Regions from separate parts of the Rhodococcus sp. WB9 genome, predicted to be linked through region 2. Evidence: riboswitches for the same ligand, from Rfam matches in the RefSeq annotation. Region 2 holds a riboswitch; each other region holds the start of a gene.

Region 1 (4,526 bases), 2.1 Mb from region 2:
CGTCCATCAGCCGGGTCTGCAGTCCGGGCACCATCGACGCACCCGCCGCACCGACGAAGAACACCAGCAGCAGCGCCGTGTACGGGTTGTGGGAGGCGATCACGAAGATGCCGAGCAACACCCCGAGTGCCGTCATCGATACGAACAGGCCGGGAATCAGCGCCCGGTCGGCGAGCCGGCCGCCGATCAGATTGCCCGCGACCATGCCCAGTCCGTAGATCATCAGGGCCAGCGGCACCAGCGACCGCGACAGCCCGGCGACGTCGGTGAGCGTCGTGCTGATGTACGTGTAGACGGCGAACATGCCACCGAATCCGACCATGCCGATGATCAGCGTCATCCACACCTGCGCGCGGCGCAGGGCACCGAGTTCGGTGAGGGGATTCGACATCCGCATTGCGGCGAGCGCGGGCACCCACGACCAGATCGCGCCCAGTGTCACCACACCGATCACCGCCACGAGCGCGAAGGCGCTGCGCCAGCCGAGCGTCTGACCCAGCCACGAGGCGACCGGAACGCCGACGACGTTGGCCACCGACAGCCCCATCATGACGAGAGCGACCGCCCTGGCCCGCTGGCCGCGGTCCGCGAGGTGCGCCGCCACGAGGGCCGCCACACCGAAGTAGGCGCCGTGCGGGAGGCCTGCCACGAACCGCGCGGCCATCAGCACGCCGTAGTTCGGCGCGAACACGGTGGCGGCGTTGCCGATCGTGAACGCCGCCATCAACGCGATCAACAGCGTCTTCCGGGGCACCCGTGCGGTCAGCGCCGCGATGAGAGGCGCGCCCACGACCACACCCAGCGCGTACGCCGAGATGACGTGCCCGGCCGTCGGCTCGGTGATCCCGAGACTCGACGCCATCTCGGGCAGCAGCCCCATCGCCACGAACTCGGTGGTCCCGATCCCGAAGCCACCGAGCGCGAGCGCGACCATGGCGAGCTTGCGGACGGACGGATGTTGCGCGATGACACCGAGGTGCTCGGGGCGGACAGGGGTGGAAGTGCTCACAGAAGAACTTTCGACTAGGCGGAGATACGGCTACGCGGCGCACGGCGCCTCGTTGCGCAACGACCCACATCGAAATTCTCTTCCCCGGATTCCGCCTTTCGCGCCTCGAACGACCGTGAGATGACTCACCCGGGACCCGGAGACGGCGAACGGGACGCCCCCGTGAGGGACGTCCCGTTCGTAGCGCTGCGGCTCGGTGCCTACTGCTCGGCGATGGCCTTCTGGAGGTTGATGTCCAGCGCACCGAGGAACTCCTCGGTGGTCAGGTAGCCCTGGTCGCCGCCGACCAGCATCGCGAGGTCCTTCGTCATCTGACCACCCTCGACGGTCTTGATGACCACGTCTTCGAGCTTCTGGGCGAAGCCGATGACGTCGGGGGTGTTGTCGAGCTTGCCGCGGTGCTCGAGTCCACGGGTCCACGCGAAGATCGACGCGATGGGGTTGGTGGACGTCGGCTTGCCCTGCTGGTGCTGACGGAAGTGACGCGTCACGGTGCCGTGTGCGGCCTCGGCCTCACACGTCTTTCCGTCCGGGGTCAGCAGCACGGATGTCATGAGGCCGAGCGATCCGAAGCCCTGCGCGACGGTGTCGGACTGGACGTCGCCGTCGTAGTTCTTGCAGGCCCAGACGTAGCCACCCTCCCACTTGAGCGCCGACGCGACCATGTCGTCGATGAGACGGTGCTCGTAGGTGAGTCCGGCCGCGTCGAACTCCGGCTTGAACTCGGTCTCGTAGACGTGCTGGAAGATGTCCTTGAATGCGCCGTCGTACGCCTTGAGGATGGTGTTCTTGGTCGACAGGTACACCGGGTAGTTCTGCTGCAGGCCGTAGTTGAGCGAGGCGCGCGCGAAGTCCTCGATGGACTTGGTGAAGTTGTACTGACCCTGGACGACGCCGCCGCCCTCGGGGAAGTTCACCAGCTCGTGCTCGATCGGCTCGCTGCCGTCCTCGGGCGTGTAGGTGATCATCACCTTGCCGGGGCCGGGGACCTTGAAGTCGGTGGCGCGGTACTGGTCACCGAAGGCGTGACGGCCGATGATGATCGGCTTGGTCCAGCCCGGAACCAGTCGCGGAACGTTGGAGATGATGATCGGCGCGCGGAAGATCGTCCCACCGAGGATGTTGCGGATGGTGCCGTTGGGCGACCGCCACATCTTCTTGAGACCGAACTCCTCGACGCGTGCCTCGTCCGGGGTGATGGTCGCGCACTTGACGCCGACGCCGTGCTTCTTGATGGCGTTGGCCGCGTCGACGGTCACCTGGTCGTCGGTCTCGTCCCGGTACTCGATGCCGAGGTCGTAGTACTCGAGGTTCACATCCAGGTAAGGATGGATCAGTTTGTCTTTGATGAACTGCCAGATAATGCGTGTCATCTCGTCGCCGTCGAGTTCGACGACGGTGCCCTCAACCTTGATTTTGGACATGGGTGCTTCGCGTCCTCCTAGGAAGTTTCCCTGGTTACACGGTTGCGGGCGCACTTTGTGAGTGGGTCCGCGAACGGTTCGCTTATCAAACGTAGACGGTCACGGCGGCCCCTGGGGAGACCGCACCTAAACAAGACAAGCGTACTGCTATGCGAGCGGCTCGCAACAGGTGGGGCGCGCAACCCACCCCTACTCGCGGGTAACTTTTCCCTGCTAGCGGCCCTGATCGGTGCCGTTTCCGGTCGTTCCACCTCAGCCGCTAAGATTCACTCCAGGTCATGAGTGCCAGCAACGAGCCCCGGCTAGCTGGCCGGCAACCCTCCACCGCGGTGGGGTGCCCCGGGTGATGACCTGGTTCCCTGATTCATACAACAGTCGGGTGACAAGCGCGGGTCCGACATCGGAGGTTCATGATGTGTTGTTGTTGTCGTAGATAGACCCCAGACAAGCCCTGCGCGCGAACGAACCAGCACTCCGTCCGCGCCTCGTCAGACCACTGGAGTAGACAGCACATGACCGAGAACTGGTCGTTCGAGACCAAGCAGATCCATGCCGGGCAGACGTCCGACGCGACCACCAAGGCGCGGGCGCTGCCGATCTACCAGACCACCTCGTACACGTTCGACAGCACCGATCACGCTGCCGCGCTGTTCGGTCTGGCCGAGCCGGGCAACATCTACACCCGCATCATGAACCCCACGCAGGACGCGGTCGAGCAGCGCATCGCCACGCTCGAGGGCGGCGTTGCCGCCCTGCTGCTGTCCTCCGGACAGGCCGCGGAGACGATCGCGATCCTGAATCTCGCCGAGGCAGGCGACCACATCGTCTCCAGCCCGCGGCTGTACGGGGGCACGTACAACCTCTTCCACTACACGCTGCCCAAGCTCGGCATCGAAGTCTCGTTCGTCGAGGACCCCGACGACCTCGAGCAGTGGAAGGACGCGGTCCGGGACAACACGAAGGCGTTCTACGGCGAGACCATCTCCAATCCCCGCAACGACGTCCTCGACTTGCCCGGCATCTCCGGGATCGCGCATCAGCACGGACTCCCCCTGATCGTCGACAACACGGTGGCCACTCCCTACCTGATCCGCCCCCTCGAGCACGGCGCGGACATCGTGGTGCACTCGGCCACCAAGTACCTCGGCGGTCACGGCACGGCGATCGCCGGTGTCATCGTCGACGGCGGCACGTTCGACTGGACCCAGGGCCGCCACGGCAACTTCACCACGCCGGACCCGAGCTACCACGGCGTCGTCTACTCCGAGCTCGGACCGCCTGCGTTCGCCCTCAAGGCTCGCGTGCAGCTGCTTCGCGACCTCGGTTCGGCGATCTCCCCGTTCAATGCATTCCTCATCGCGCAGGGCCTCGAGACGCTGAGCCTTCGCATGGAACGACACGTGTCCAACGCGACCGCCGTCGCGCAGTACCTGGAGGCCCGCCCGGAGGTCGTGTCCGTCGGATACGCCGGGCTCCCGTCGTCGCCCTGGCACGACCGGGCGAAACAGATCGCGCCGAGGGGTGCGGGTGCCATCGTGACGTTCGAACTCGCCGGCGGCATCGACGCGGGCAAGAAGTTCGTCAACGCGCTCACCCTGCACAGCCACGTCGCGAACATCGGCGACGTCCGCTCGCTGGTGATCCACCCGGCGTCCACCACACACTCCCAGCTGACCCCCGAGGAGCAGGCCGCCAGCGGCGTCACCCCCGGACTGGTCCGCCTGGCTGTCGGCATCGAAGGGATCGACGACATCATCGCCGATATCGAGACCGGACTTACGGCGGCGGCATCTTGACCGTGAGCGCTGTACAGAACCTGCCCGTGGCGGACGGACGACTCGGCACCATCGACATCGGATCGCTCGAGCTCGAGAGCGGAACAGTGATCCCGTCGGTGTCCCTTGCCGTGCAGCGATGGGGTGAGCTGTCCCCCAACCGGGACAACGTCGTGCTCGTCGAGCACGCCCTCACCGGTGACTCCCACGTCACCGGACCCGTCACCGACGAGCACCCCTCCCCCGGATGGTGGACCGGAATGGTCGGTCCGGGTGCGCCGATCGACACCGACGAGTGGTGCGTCGTCGCGACCAACG
Region 2 (4,526 bases):
GCGGCAGCACGGTCACACCGTCGGCGACGCCGGCCGCCTGGATGTCGGCGATGAGCCCGGCGAGGCCGACCGGAGTTCCGATGTACTGCAACGACACCGGAGCACGCGGTGCATCCAGTGCGCTGTCGAGGAGGGCCAGCTCCTTGCGCGCGGCGCGGGCCTCTCCGGCGATGAGCACCTCGAGGTCCACCAGGACGGTGACGCCGTCGGGGTCGCGACCGTCGGCGACGAGTTCGGCGCGGATCCGCGCGCGTTCCTGCTGCGCCTCACGCAGATCGGACGCCCGGATCCGGACGACGTTCGGCGGGAACGACGTGAGGTCGAGCTGATCCGTCGAGTCGGCGGTCAGGTCCACCCAGTAGTCCGCGCCGTTGATCGGCCGCGTGCCCGGGGCACCCTCGGCCGCCGGGTGATGGCCGGAACCGGTCAGTTCGACGGCGACGCGAAGGGGACGGGATACGAAGGCATTGTCTCGAGACATAGGGGTTCCTCGGGAATGACGTGTGAATGAAACGGAGCTGGAAGAACGGTCAGCTCGAACACATACCCGAGGCGGTTCGGCACAGATCGACATGCCGACGGCACCAGTGAGCAATCGTTGTGCTCCCAGCCTGCGATGCCATACGGTCATACTAGCGCGTCTCGCGAAAAACGCGTCTCCGGCACCGGATTCCACTGGTCGCTCTCCCTGGCGTAGGTCCAGCTCCTGCGCCCCGCCACCAGCGTGCGCACCGCGTCGACCAGCCGATCCACGTCCCCGGAGCAGCTTCCGAGACCCACACTCACTCGCACGGCGCCGTCGGGCCGGCCGAGGCGTCCCAGCAGCGGATGGGCGCAGAACCGCCCGTCGCGAACTCCGATTCCGTGTTCGGCGGAGAGGTAGGCGGCGATCTCTCCGGGTTCGAACCCGTCGATCGTGAACGTCACGATCCCCACGGAGTCGGGGGCGTCCGACCACAGCCGCAGGAACTCCAGGCCGTCGACGGAGCCGAGGCCGTCGAGGAGGAGGCGGGTGAGCGCCGCCTCGTGTTCGGCCACCGTGCCGAAGTCCAGCTCGGACAGCGCATCGCACGCGGCGGCGAGCGCCGCCGCGCCGAGCACGTTGGGGGTTCCCGCCTCGTGCCGGGCAGGGGCGGGCGCCCACTGGGTGGATTCGACGGTCACGTTCCGGACCGCGCCGCCGCCTGCGAGGTAGGGCTCGGCGGCGTCGAGCCAGTCCCGGCGGCCGACCAGCACGCCGGCGCCGAAGGGTGCATACAGCTTGTGCCCGGAGAAGGCGAGGTAGTCGACGCCCCACTCCTCGACGTCGATGCGGCGGTGCGGCGCGAGCTGAGCGGCGTCGACGAGAATCCGTGCGCCGCAACGATGAGCCACGTCGGCGAGGGCGGCGATCGGCAGCACCTCGCCCGTCACGTTGGACGCTCCCGTCACCGCGAGCAGGGCGGTGGGCTTGGAGCACAGTTCGGCGACGAGCAGGCGGACGGTCTCGTCCAGCGTGTCCGCCGCCCGCACGACGCGAGAGTTCTTCCACGGCAGCAGGTTCGCGTGGTGCTCGATGTCGAGGACCACGGTGCTGCCGGGGACGCAGCCGGCGAGCAGATTCAGCGAGTCGGTCGTGTTCCGGGTGAAGACCACCACCTGGTCCTCGCCCGCTCCGACGAACCGGGCCACCGAGTCGCGCGCCTTCTCGTAGCACTCGGTCGACACCCGCGACGCGTAGCCGGCGCCGCGATGCACGCTGGAGTACGTCGGAAGCAGCGCCCCGATTCGGTCGGTCACCTGCGCCAATGCCGGCGCACTGGCGGCGTAGTCGAAGTTGACGTACGCGCAGTCGCCACCTTGAACGAGCGGAACCCGCAGGTCGGAGCCCGAAACCTGGGCCAGGGGGGCGACACACACGTCAGCGGTCAATACAGCAGTCATCACGACATCCCTCGTAGTCAGGGACTCGTCGCAGGGTCGGTGCCCTCTCGGAGTCCGCGCTTGCCGGGTCCGGTATGGACCTCAGCCTGGTCGTCACCCGGAGCACCCCGCCGCGGTGGAGGGTTGCCGACCAGCAAGCCGGGGCTTGACGCTGGTACTCGTGACCTGTTTCGAAGATTGCAGGATCGACGCGCAGTTGTCAACCCGAAATCCGGGAGCGTCCGGGATCCGGGGTGAGAACTCGCGTCAGTTGGGGGTCACCCCGAGGAGCGGGGCGAGCTGATTGGCAATCGGGTTGAGGTCCAACTTGTTCGGATCCTTCTTGGGGGTGGAGTCCCACGGCTGCACGGTGGCGGGGTCTCCGAACACGATCCGGTTCGCGCTCCGGACACCGGTGAGACTGCCCTGCGGAGCCGCACAGGATGCGGCGGTGTTCTGCGGGAAGTCCTGCTGCGTGTCGTCGAAGTTCGGGTCGTTCCGCTTCATCTCCTGAAGGATCGCCTGGGTACCCTCGTAGCCGACGGTGCACGACGGCGGATTGTCGGTCTCTGCCACCAGGCCCAGGTGAACGGTTCCGTCGTCGGGCGCAATGGTCGAAGACGCGGCCGCCACGCCGGGCAGATACACGAACAGCGTCTGCAGGGCGGTGGCCTGCACCGAGATCGCCTTCGCCGTGGCGGACAGGTTGGCAAGGTTTGTCGTGGCACCCGGCCCGGCCTCCGAGACGAGTTGCCCTAGTCGATCGCTCGCCGGATTTCCGTTGTCGATCAGCCGCCGGACGTCCGGGTCGCTGCTGCGCAGCCGATCCGCGAGCGAGTCCAGGTCGACACTGAAATCCTTGATCGCCGACGACTGTTCGGACTGCGTTCCCAAGACGGTGCGGCCGTCACGCACCAAAGCCACTGTCCGATCGAGCGATTCGGCGCCCGACGCCGACAGCCCGGACAACGAATCCGCGAGCGATCGAAGGTCTTCGCCCTTGCCGTCGAACGCCGTGCCGAGTTCCGTCACGACGGTGTGGAGCGCGTCGATCGGCACGGATTCCGTCAATCCCTGTGTGCTGGCGAGCAATTCTTCGACGGGAACCGGCGTCGACGTGTCGGCGGCGGCGATACGGGACCCGTCCGTCAGGTACGGCCCGCGATCGGTGGCGGGCTGAAGGTCGACGTACTGCTCGCCGATCGCCGATCTGTTGGCCACGACGGCTTTCGCGGAGGCGGGAATGCCGGGCGCGCTCGTGTCGATCCTCAGTTCGACGACGACGCCGTCCGCGGTCAGGGACATGCCCCCGACGCGGCCGACCGGCACGCCACGGTACGTGACTTCCGCATTGGTGAAGATGCCGCCCGACGTCTCCGATTCGAGGTGCACGGTGTATTCGCCGAACCCGAGGAGATTGCCCAGGCGCACGTAGTTGGCACCCACGTAGACGAGGCCCATGAGGGCCACGAGAACGAAGCCGATCAGCTGCCACCGGACGAGCGGCGACCTCACCGTCCACCCTCGATGTCGCGTCGCCCGAACGCCGTCCCCGCTGCGGCGAGCCGGCACCGGTTCGCGAAACGACAGTTGATGGCGGCGGCAGACACAGGCACTCCAATGACAGAGGTATACATGAGACAAGCGGTTACATATATATCTAATCCGGTCGTCGTAGCAGCGCAAACTCCGAGCCACCCTCGGTGGCGCACGTCACTCGCCGGTCTTGACTGAATTTTCAGTTTGGAATATCTTCGGTACCCACCAGGACGTGATGACAGTCACTTCCGCCCCGGAATGTGAGGTCCGCAGTGTCCACGAATCTCGACCCGACGACACCCCTCGACGACACCGCCCCCTCCCCGCCGGAGGACCGCTTCGGACACGTCGAGTCGATCGGCGTGGAATACATCCCCGAATCGGAACGCGATTCGCGACCGCTCAACATGCTCGCCGTGTTCTTCGGCGGCAACCTGGCGTTCTCGGTGATCGTGTTCGGCTGGCTCCCCATCACGTTCGGACTCGGGTTCGGCAGCGCGATCGCGGCCAGCGCGGTCGGCATCGGGCTCGGCACGCTCCTCATCGCCCCCTTGTCGCTCCTGGGCCCGCGCACCGGCACGAACAACACCGTGTCGAGTGGTGCGCACTTCGGAGTGAGCGGACGGATGATCGGCTCGGGGCTCACACTGCTCTTCGCCCTCGCGTACGCCGCGATCGCGGTCTGGACCTCGGGTGACGCGCTGATCGCCGCCGCCCACCGCCTACTCGGCACACCGGTCGACAACGGCATGCTCGCCCTCGGCTACGGCATCATCGCCGCCGAGATCGTGGCCGTCGCCCTGTTCGGTCACGGCACGGTGGTCGCGCTCCAGAAGTTCGTGCTGCCCGTCGTCGCCGCGCTGCTCCTGCTCGGTGTGTTCGCGTTCGGTGGTCGCTTCGACGGCGGGGCGGGCAGCGGCGACTATCTCCTCGGCGGATTCTGGCCCACCTGGATTCTGGCCGTGGTCCTTGCGGTCGGCGGGCCGCTGTCGTATGCCCCGACGCTCGGCGACTACAGCAGGCGGATCTCCCGGGTGCGGTTCGGCGACCGTTCGATCTTCGCGGCCACCATGGCAGGCATCTTC
Region 3 (4,526 bases), 2.3 Mb from region 2:
ATCAGGAAGGCGTCCAGCGCACCTCCGACGGCACCGGACAGCAGGCCGATCAGCGAACCGACGACCAGTGCGATGCCCACGGCCAACAACGTTGCGGTCAGCGACAATCCGGCGCCGTGGACCACGCGGGTATACACGTCGCGGCCGATGTTGTCGGTGCCGAACCAGTGCGCGGCGCTCGGCGCCTGCAGTTTCTCGGCGGGCACCCCGACCAGCGGGTCGCCGCTCGCGAACACCGACGGCGCCACCGCGAATCCGACCGCGACGAGGAGCACCGCGGCCGAGGCCACGAGCACGAGATTGCGACGCAACCACGTCACCACGCGGCGTCCGCGGCTGTCCGACTCGGACGCGATCACGGGCGGCGGTTCGACCGGCGGAGTGCCGAAACCCTCGGCCTCGTCGATCAGTTCCCTGGTGAGGATGTCAGACATGAACCTTCTCCTCCACATCCGCGCCGCCGCTGCGGTCCGAACTGCGCCTGCCCTCGACGATCCGGGGATCGATCAGCGGGTAGAGCAGATCGACGGCGAGATTGACGAGTACGTAGACGACGGAGCTCAGCACCACGATTCCCTGGACCACCGGAATGTCCTGCGCCATCACGGACGTCTGGGTGAGCCGCCCGACTCCGGCGCGCGAGAACACCGTCTCGACGACGACCGATCCGGCCAGCAGATTCCCCACAAGCACACCGGCGATGGTGAACGCGGGAATGCTCGACAGGCGCAGCGCGTGCCGCGTCTGGATCTGCCAGCGGGACGCGCCCTTCGCCCGCGCGGCTTCGATGAACGGCTGCCGCCACGTGGTCTGCAGACTCGCCGCGAGCACCTGGGCGATCACCGCGCCGGTCGGCAGCGCGAGCGTCACCGCGGGGAGCACCAGCGTCGCGAACCCCTGGTCGCCGAACGCCGGAAAGGCCTTCAACCGGAACGAGAACAGCTGCAGCAGAATCAGTCCCACCCAGAACGTCGGCACCGCGACACCGAGCGGAGGCAGCGAGAACAGCAGATTCCGCAACCAGTGGACCCTGGTGTAGGTGGCGAGGAACGCGACCGCTGCCCCGAACACGACCGCGAGGAGCAGCGCCGCGGACGCCAGCGCGAGCGTGCTGGGGACCGCGTTCCCGATCGCCTCGGTCACCGATTGCCCGGTGGCGATCGAGTACCCGAAGTCACCGCGGACGGCGTGGCTCAGCGAATTCCAGTACTGCACCCACACCGGCTGGTCGAGGCCGTACCGCGCCTGGAGCTCCGCGACGGCGGCCGCGTCGACCGTCGTTCCGGCGGTCGCCGAGTCGACGGCGATGCTCACCGGGTCGGACGGCAACAGGAACAGCACGGCGAACGACACGGTGAACGTCGCCCACAGGACGGCGATCGCCTGCAGCACGCGTAGTCCGAGGTAGCGAATCATGGCTCAGCGTCCGCTGATCCAGGTGTCGAAGAACTGGAGCCGGGCCGAGGCCTCGAACTTCAGGTCCTGCACGTTCGGGCCGGCGCCGATCGCCTGCGACAACTCCACCGTGGGGATCCACAGGCCGTTGTCGAGCACCTGCTGCTGGGCGTCGGCGACGAGCGCGCTCCGCTCGGTGGTGTCGGTGGTGGCGAGCTGCTTCGCGAGCACGGCGTCGAGCGCGGGAATCGGTCCGCGGTTGTTCAGGTTGCGGCCCTCGAGTCCGAACTGGGTGCGGAGGATGTCACCGTCGGCGCGGGTGCTGTTGTAATAGGTGGCGTCGAAGTCCTTGGCATTCTGGCGAGCGGTGGCCTCCGGGGTGGACACGAGATTCAGCTGCAGATCCACTCCCACCTCTTTGAGCTGCTGCTGCACCAGTTCGAGGATGGCCTGGTTGCCGGCGAACACGGAGCTGAACAGAACGGGGAAGCTCAGCTTCTGACCGCCCTTCTCCCGGATGCCGTCGGCACCGGGAACCCAGCCCGCCTGGTCGAGGATCGACTTCGCCTTCTCCGGGTCGAATGTCACGTCCGGCAGCGCCACGTAGCCGGGGGTGCGGCTGGCCAGCGTGCTGGTGGCGGGCGTGAAGTTGGGCCCGAGCACGGTGTCGACCAGTTCCTGCCGGTTGATCGCCGGGACCAGCGCACTGCGCACGACCGGATCGACGAGCGGTCCGCGAGTCACGTTGGGCTGGAAACCGAACGGCGTCCCGGGGTTCGACGTGGTGAGCACCTGCCCGCCTGCGCCTTCGATCTGCGGGGCATCCTGCGGCAACGCGTCACTGATCGCATCCAGCTGTCCCGAGGACAGGCTGCCCGTGCGGACACCGGATTCGGGCACGACACTGAACTCGATGGTGTCGAGGTAGGCCTCGCCGTCGTGGCCGAACACGTCCGAACCCCAGTCGTATCCGGCGCGCTTGGCGAGGGTCACCGACTTGTCCTGCTGGTAGTCGGCGTACGTGAACGGTCCGGTGCCCGAGATGTTGCCGGTGCACCGCTCTTCGGCGGACTTCGCGACGGACGCATCGGACAGGATGCCCAGCTGCGGGGTGGACGACGCCTGCAGGAACTGCGCGTTGGGTGCGGCGAAGTCGACCTGCGCGGTCAGCGGGTCGATCACGGTGGTTCCGGTGTACCCGGCGAGGTAGCTGGCACCGAGCGGGGCCTTGGCGCCGGAGAGGGTGTTCACGATGGCGTCGAGATTCTTCTTCACCGACTCCGCGGTGAAAGGCGTTCCGTCACTGAACGTCACCCCCTCCTTCAGGTGGAACGTGAAGGAGGATGCGTCGGCGTCGGTTTCCCAGCTCTCGGCGAGCCACGGCTTCAGTTCGCCCGTCTCCGGGTCCTGGTCGGTGAGCGAGTCCACCACCTGACGAGCCACGTAGATCGTCTGATTCGTGCCCGACTGCGCGGGGTCGGCGCACGTGGGTGCCTGGGAGAGGCCGTAGCGGAGTGTGCCGCCCGGCTGTGCGGGGCCCGCATCCGCGGAGGAACTGCTGGAACCGCCACCGCAGGCGGTGAGCGCCGTGGCCAGCACGGCGGCGGCGCCGATACCTGCTGCGATGCGGGCACCGCGGTGGGGCGAGGACAAAAGCACTGATGGCACCGAGAACTCCGTGATCTCGAAGAAGTGCCGTGCGCGCTGCCCGTCGTATCGGCAGCGCTCACGCGCACAGGAAGGTGAGGGACACCGGATCCGACGCGGATGCGGTGTGAAGAGCCGGAACCCCGAGAGATCGGGGTGTCAGGTCAGCTGTGACAGATCGAGGTGGACAGCCGGCAGAGATCGACGTGCAGGCGCCCCCAGGCGCTCACGAAACCTTCGGTCAACATCGTTCCTCCATCGATCCCGGCGGTAGCACCCGCACCCGCAGGGCGGGGGGTTGCTGCGACGTCAACGAGCCAGGTCTCTCGGTCGCTCTGGATGGTCGTTACCGAGTGTAAGAGATCGCCGGTCGCGGCGCCACACGGACCCCGCTACCCGACCGCCTGCTGGGACTCGACCTCCCGCCGCGACAGGGCGGGCCGGAGCCCGAGGTGCTCACGCAGGGTGGAGCCTTCGTATTCCGTTCGGTACGAACCTCGCTCCTGCAATTCGGGCACCAGCAGGTCGACGATCTCGTCGAGTCCGGTGGGCACCAGATACGGCGAGATGTTGAATCCGTCCGTCGCCCCACTGCGAACCCACCGGGTGAGTTCGTCGGCGACCTGCCCGGGGGTGCCCGCGAAACCGGAGCGCTGGGTGGTCGCGATCGCCACCTGACGCAGCGACAGGTTCTGCGCCTCCGCCAGTGCCCGCCATTCCCGGGCGATGGCGAGCGGATCCTTTCCGTCACGCGCCGCCCCGCGGGTGACGGAGATCGGCGCGGGCACCGGATCGAATTCGGGCAGTGGACCGTCCGGGTCGCGATCGGACAGATCGCGGCCCCACACCTGACCGACCAGAGACAACGCCGTCTGCCCGGTGTACTGGCCCTCGAGAACCCAGCGCACCTTCTCCTCCACCTCGGACGCGTTCTCCGCGAGCACGATCTGCGTGCCCGGCAGAATCTTGACGTCGTCCTCGGGGCGCCCCGCACGACGCACTCTCGCCCTGATGTCCTCGGCGAAGGCGAGCGCCGCGTCGAAATGCGTTCCGTGCCGGGAGAAGATCACGTCGGTGTGCGCGGCCGCGAAGTCCCGGCCCGCCGGTGAGTCACCGGCCTGGAAGATGACGGGGTGTCCCTGGGCGCTGCGCGGCAGCGTGGGGGTGATCGTGACGTCGAACTGCGACGTGCGCCGGGACACCTCCCGCACCCCGTCCGGGGTTGCCCACGACGGCGCGTCGGTCCTCGTCGCGACCGCGCCGTCGGCCCACGCATCCCAGATCGCCCGGGCGGTGTCGAGGAACTGCCCGGCCCGCTCGTACCTGTCCGCGTGATCGAGGAAGCCGCCGCGCCGGAAGTTCTCACCGGTCCAGGCATTGTCCGTGGTGACCGCGTTCCAGCCGGCACGGCCACCGGACAGCAGGTCCAGCCCGGACAGCCGCCTGGCGAGGTCGGCGGGCTCGTTGTAGGTGGTGTTCTGGGT
Region 4 (4,526 bases), 2.3 Mb from region 2:
GTGGGGCGGTAGGGGAACAGTTCCACCGAATCCCGCGTCGAAATTCCGGTGAGGACGAGGATGGTCTGCAGCCCGGCCTCCAGCCCGCAGACGATGTCGGTGTCCATGCGGTCGCCGATCATCAGTGTGTTCGCGGAGTGCGCGCCGATGGCCCGCAGCGCCGAGCGCATCATCAGCGCATTCGGCTTGCCCACGTAGTACGGGTCGCGACCCGTGGCCCTGCTGATCAGTGCCGCAACGGATCCCGTGGCCGGAAGGGAACCCTCCCGGGACGGGCCGGTGGGGTCGGGGTTGGTGGCGATGAAGCGAGCGCCCCTCTCCACCAGACGAATTGCGGTGGTGATCGCTTCGAAGGAGTAGGTGCGGGTCTCGCCGAGGACCACGTAGTCGGGGTCGTTCTCGGTGAGAACGTACCCGATGTCGTGCAGTGCGGTGGTGAGCCCGGATTCGCCGACGACGTACGCGCTGCCGCCGGGTCGCTGGTTCGCCAGGAACGTGGCGGTGGCCAGGGCGGACGTCCAGATCGATTCCTCGGGAATGTCCAGGCCGGTGCGGAGCAGACGGGCACGGAGGTCACGCGGAGTCCTGATCGAATTGTTGGTCAGAACGATGAACGGGGTACCGGATTCCCGGAGTTCTGCCAGGAACAGGTCGGCCCCGGGGACCAGGTGCTCTTCGTGGACGAGAACGCCGTCCATGTCCATGAGATAGGTCCAGCCCGGGTGCTCTACGTCGTTGCTCACCGACTCAGTATGAGGGAGCGGGAGGGTGCATGTGCGACTATGCGAGCAGCCGGAACAGACCGATGAGGCCGACGACGACGATGGTTCCCCGCAACGCGGTGGGCGACAGCCTGCGGCCGTAGCGGGCCCCGAGGACGCCTCCTAGCAGCGAACCCACCGCGATGAGGCCGGCGGCTGCCCAGCTGATCCGCTCGAAGGCCACGAGCGTGTACGCGGTCGCGGCGACGACGTTGACGATCAGCGAGAGCAGGTTCTTCGCGCCGTTCATCCGTTGCAGGCTCTCCGGCAGGATCGCGCCCATCACACCCATCAGCAGGATGCCCTGCGCCGCGGTGAAGTATCCGCCGTACACGCCCACGGCGAACGTCCCGACGGTCAGCAGGGTGAGGCGCGCCGGGCTCAGGCCGGCCTCGTGGCTGCCGCGCTGCTTTGCCCAGGCCTGGATCTTCGGCTGCAGCACCACCAGGATCAGGGCGAGGATCAGCAGCACCGGGACGACGAGTTCGAACACGGTTTCGGGCAGGTGCAGCAGTAGCCACGAGCCGAGAATTGCACCGCACAGTGACGCCGGTATCTGCCACCGCAGTCGCGGTCCCTGCCCGGCCAGTTCCCGCCGGTAACCCCACGTTCCGGATACGCCACCGGCGACCAGGCCGATCGCGTTCGACATCGTGGCGGTCACCGGAGGGAACCCGAATGCCACCAGGGTGGGGAAAGTGATGAGCGTGCCGCTGCCGACGATGGCGTTGATCGCGCCCGCGCCTACGCCGGCTACCAGGATCGCGATGGCTTCGAGTGGTGTCACCGAGGCGACGTTACAAGGGCGTCGGAAGCCCCGGCAGCCGGGTCGTAGGACCGCGGAAATGCAGGGTTGCACGCATCATCCAACCGCATGGATCTCCGTCTGTCAGTACTTCTGCGCACGGTGATTCTGGCGTCCGTCCGACGCCATTTCCCCTGTGTTGCAGGGAAATACCTCGTGTTGACGGGCTTCGGGAATGCGGCTAGTGTTCGCTTCAACCATCCAGAGCGACCGAGAGACCTGGCTCGTTGACGTCGCAGCAACCCTTCCGAATTCTTCGGGTGCGGGTGCTACCGCCGGGATCGATGGAAGGCAGCACATGAACTACTTTGCGCGCCCTGCGTGGCGCAGACGGCACATCGACCTGTGCCGGACCACCTCCTGCCACTGTTGACGAGGTCTCACAGCACGCTCACCGGGCATTTCGCCCGGTGAGCGCCTGACGCGCGCCCGCATCCCGCGGAAGACGCGCCGTCCTCCCGTCCCGTTCCAGGTGAAAGGCCGCCTCAGTGATGTCTGTCGTAAGTGGTGAGGGAGCGTGAGCGCCCCCGTTCGGCCGCGTTCGGCCGCGCCCCTCGATTCAGTGCCCTCCGGCGACGCGGACGCCGCGCTGGAAGTGGCGCGGAGATGGCATCCGTGGCGGTGGATCGTCAGCGCCGCCGTGCTGGTACTGCTCGCCCAGTTCGTCCACGGCCTCGCCACCAACCCGGGATGGGACTGGGCGACGTTCGCCAAGTACTTCACCGCCGGCTCCGTGCTGCAGGCGCTGTGGATAACGGTGAAGCTGACGCTGTGGGGGACGGTCCTCGGATTCGCACTCGGCGTGGTGCTGGCGGTCAGCCGCTTGTCGCACAACCCGGTGCTGCAGGTGATCGCCTGGGTGTACATCTGGGCGTTCCGGGCGATTCCGCTGATCGTGCAACTCCTGTTCTGGTTCAACATCACGTACCTGTATCAGACTCTGTCGCTGGGCCTTCCGTTCGGACCGGGGTTCTTCACATTCGAGGTCAACGGCGTCATCAGCGGCTTCACCGCCGCCGTCATCGGGCTTGCTCTGCACCAGGCCGCGTACGCCGCCGAGATCATCCGCTCCGGCATCATCTCGGTGGACCACGGGCAGATCGAGGCGGCGCAGTCGCTGGGCATCCCGCGCCGACGCCAGTTCTTCAAGATCGTTCTGCCCCAGGCTATGCGCGGCATCCTGCCGAACGCAGCGAACGAGGTGATCAGTCTGTTCAAGGGCACCTCGATCGTGTCGACGATGGCGATCGCCGAACTGTTCTACCAGGTGCAGGTGATCTTCGGTAGGAACGGCCGCGTCGTGCCACTGCTGATGGTCGCGACGATCTGGTACATCATCCTGACCACGCTGTTGTCGATCGGCCAGTACTACGTCGAGCGACACTATGCACGCGGATCGGCTCGGGCACTGCCGCCGACCCCGTGGCAGAAGCTCGCCCGGAAGTTCGCCGAGATCCTCGATGCCGGTGTCTCCGTACCGAGAGGTGCCGCGAAATGACGATCGACGCCCAGCCGGCGGAGTTCGCCGTGGAGGTGCGCGGAGTGCACAAGTCCTTCGGCGCACTCGACGTCCTGCAGGGTGTGGACCTGCTGGTCCGCAAGGGCGAGGTGACGGTGATCCTGGGCCCGTCGGGCTCCGGCAAGTCCACGCTGCTGCGCACCCTGAATCACCTGGAGAAGGTCGACCGGGGCACCATCCGCATCGACGGTGACCTGATCGGATACCGGCGCAAGGGCGGCAAACTGCACGAACTGCGTGAGCGCGAGATCCTGAAGCAGCGGTCCCGGATCGGATTCGTGTTCCAGAACTTCAACCTGTTCCCGCATCTCACGGTGCTGGAGAACGTGATCGAGGCGCCGGTGTCGGCGCAGGGCCGTGACCGGGCCGAGGTCGAGGTGGAGGCGAAGGCACTCCTCGAGCGGGTCGGGGTGGGCGACAAGGCCCACGAGTACCCGCGACAACTGTCCGGCGGACAGCAGCAACGGGTCGCGATCGCCCGGGCTCTCACGCTGCGTCCGGCGGTGATCCTGTTCGACGAGCCCACGTCGGCCCTCGACCCCGAACTGGTCGGTGAGGTCCTCGCCGTGATCAAACAACTGGCACGGGACGGCGCAACCCTCGTGATCGTCACCCACGAGATGGGATTCGCGCGGGAGGTCGCCGACACGGCGGTCTTCATGGACGCCGGCGTCGTCGTGGAACAGGGCCCGCCCTCGCAGGTCATCGACAACCCGCAGCACGTCCGCACCACAGCATTCCTCTCCCGAGTTCTCTGATTCTCCACACCTCGGTGTGGATCCCGAAAGGCACACATGTCCACCGCACGGTTCCGTACGAAGATCCTGGCCTCGGCCCTCACCACCCTCGCGCTGCTCGCCGCCGCGTGCGGGGGCGGCGACGTCGAGGACGAGGGATCGGGGCCGACCTCGGCCGCCGGCTACAACCTCACCGCAGACCAGAATCGCATCACCACCGACGAGGTCGAATCCATCGCCGCGAAGGTTCCCCAGCAGATCCGCGACCGCGGGACGCTAGTCGTGACGGGCAGCGCCGGTTCCGCCCCGCCCCTGCGGTTCTACGCCGACGACGACAATACACTCATCGGCACGGAGACCGACTTCGCGCACCTGATCGGTGACGTCCTCGGATTGAAGGTCGATCTCCAGGCCGCCGACTGGGCGCAGAATTTCGTCCGCATCGACTCCGGGGAGGCCGACGCCTTCATCTCGAACGTCACCGTCACCGAGGAACGGAAGGAGAAGTACGACTTCTCGACGTACCGCCTCGACACGGTCGCGTTCGAGACGAAGAAGGGCAGTGGCATCCAGATCAAGGAACCCAAGGACGTCGCGGGCCTGAAGATCGCGGTCTCATCCGGCACCAATCAGGAAGCACTGCTGGTGAAGTGGAGCGAGCAGAACGTCGCGACAGGGCTCGAACCCACCGACATCACCTACTA

Evidence for each region. A riboswitch is a leader RNA that binds a small molecule or an ion and turns the genes downstream of it on or off. The one in region 2 is predicted to bind S-adenosylmethionine.
Region 1: it holds a riboswitch for S-adenosylmethionine, as region 2 does, so the genes downstream of both, FND50_RS13715 (bifunctional o-acetylhomoserine/o-acetylserine sulfhydrylase) here and FND50_RS04180 (aminotransferase class V-fold PLP-dependent enzyme) in region 2, are expected to answer to the same signal.
Region 3: it holds a riboswitch for S-adenosylmethionine, as region 2 does, so the genes downstream of both, FND50_RS37900 (putative leader peptide) here and FND50_RS04180 (aminotransferase class V-fold PLP-dependent enzyme) in region 2, are expected to answer to the same signal.
Region 4: it holds a riboswitch for S-adenosylmethionine, as region 2 does, so the genes downstream of both, FND50_RS37905 (putative leader peptide) here and FND50_RS04180 (aminotransferase class V-fold PLP-dependent enzyme) in region 2, are expected to answer to the same signal.

What each region holds. Positions count from the first base shown of each region.
Region 1 is NZ_CP041769.1:2,985,411-2,989,936, reverse strand. It holds gene FND50_RS13725 (MFS transporter) at 1-1,009, opposite strand, end outside; gene FND50_RS13720 (NADP-dependent isocitrate dehydrogenase) at 1,210-2,433, opposite strand; SAM riboswitch class IV at 2,708-2,828, shown strand; gene FND50_RS13715 (bifunctional o-acetylhomoserine/o-acetylserine sulfhydrylase) at 2,946-4,229, shown strand; gene FND50_RS13710 (homoserine O-acetyltransferase) at 4,226-4,526, shown strand, end outside.
Region 2 is NZ_CP041769.1:869,296-873,821, reverse strand. It holds gene FND50_RS04185 (hypothetical protein) at 1-481, opposite strand, end outside; gene FND50_RS37715 (putative leader peptide) at 531-623, opposite strand; gene FND50_RS04180 (aminotransferase class V-fold PLP-dependent enzyme) at 628-1,923, opposite strand; SAM riboswitch class IV at 1,975-2,089, opposite strand; gene FND50_RS04175 (MCE family protein) at 2,170-3,417, opposite strand; gene FND50_RS04170 (cytosine permease) at 3,714-4,526, shown strand, end outside.
Region 3 is NZ_CP041769.1:6,283,630-6,288,155, forward strand. It holds gene FND50_RS29295 (ABC transporter permease) at 1-434, opposite strand, end outside; gene FND50_RS29300 (ABC transporter permease) at 427-1,416, opposite strand; gene FND50_RS29305 (ABC transporter substrate-binding protein) at 1,420-3,054, opposite strand; gene FND50_RS37900 (putative leader peptide) at 3,207-3,290, opposite strand; SAM riboswitch class I at 3,295-3,388, opposite strand; gene FND50_RS29310 (NtaA/DmoA family FMN-dependent monooxygenase) at 3,435-4,526, opposite strand, start outside.
Region 4 is NZ_CP041769.1:6,291,466-6,295,991, reverse strand. It holds gene FND50_RS29350 (HAD-IIA family hydrolase) at 1-704, opposite strand, end outside; gene FND50_RS29345 (sulfite exporter TauE/SafE family protein) at 781-1,548, opposite strand; SAM riboswitch class I at 1,761-1,857, shown strand; gene FND50_RS37905 (putative leader peptide) at 1,865-1,939, shown strand; gene FND50_RS29340 (amino acid ABC transporter permease) at 2,084-3,064, shown strand; gene FND50_RS29335 (amino acid ABC transporter ATP-binding protein) at 3,061-3,843, shown strand; gene FND50_RS29330 (ABC transporter substrate-binding protein) at 3,880-4,526, shown strand, end outside.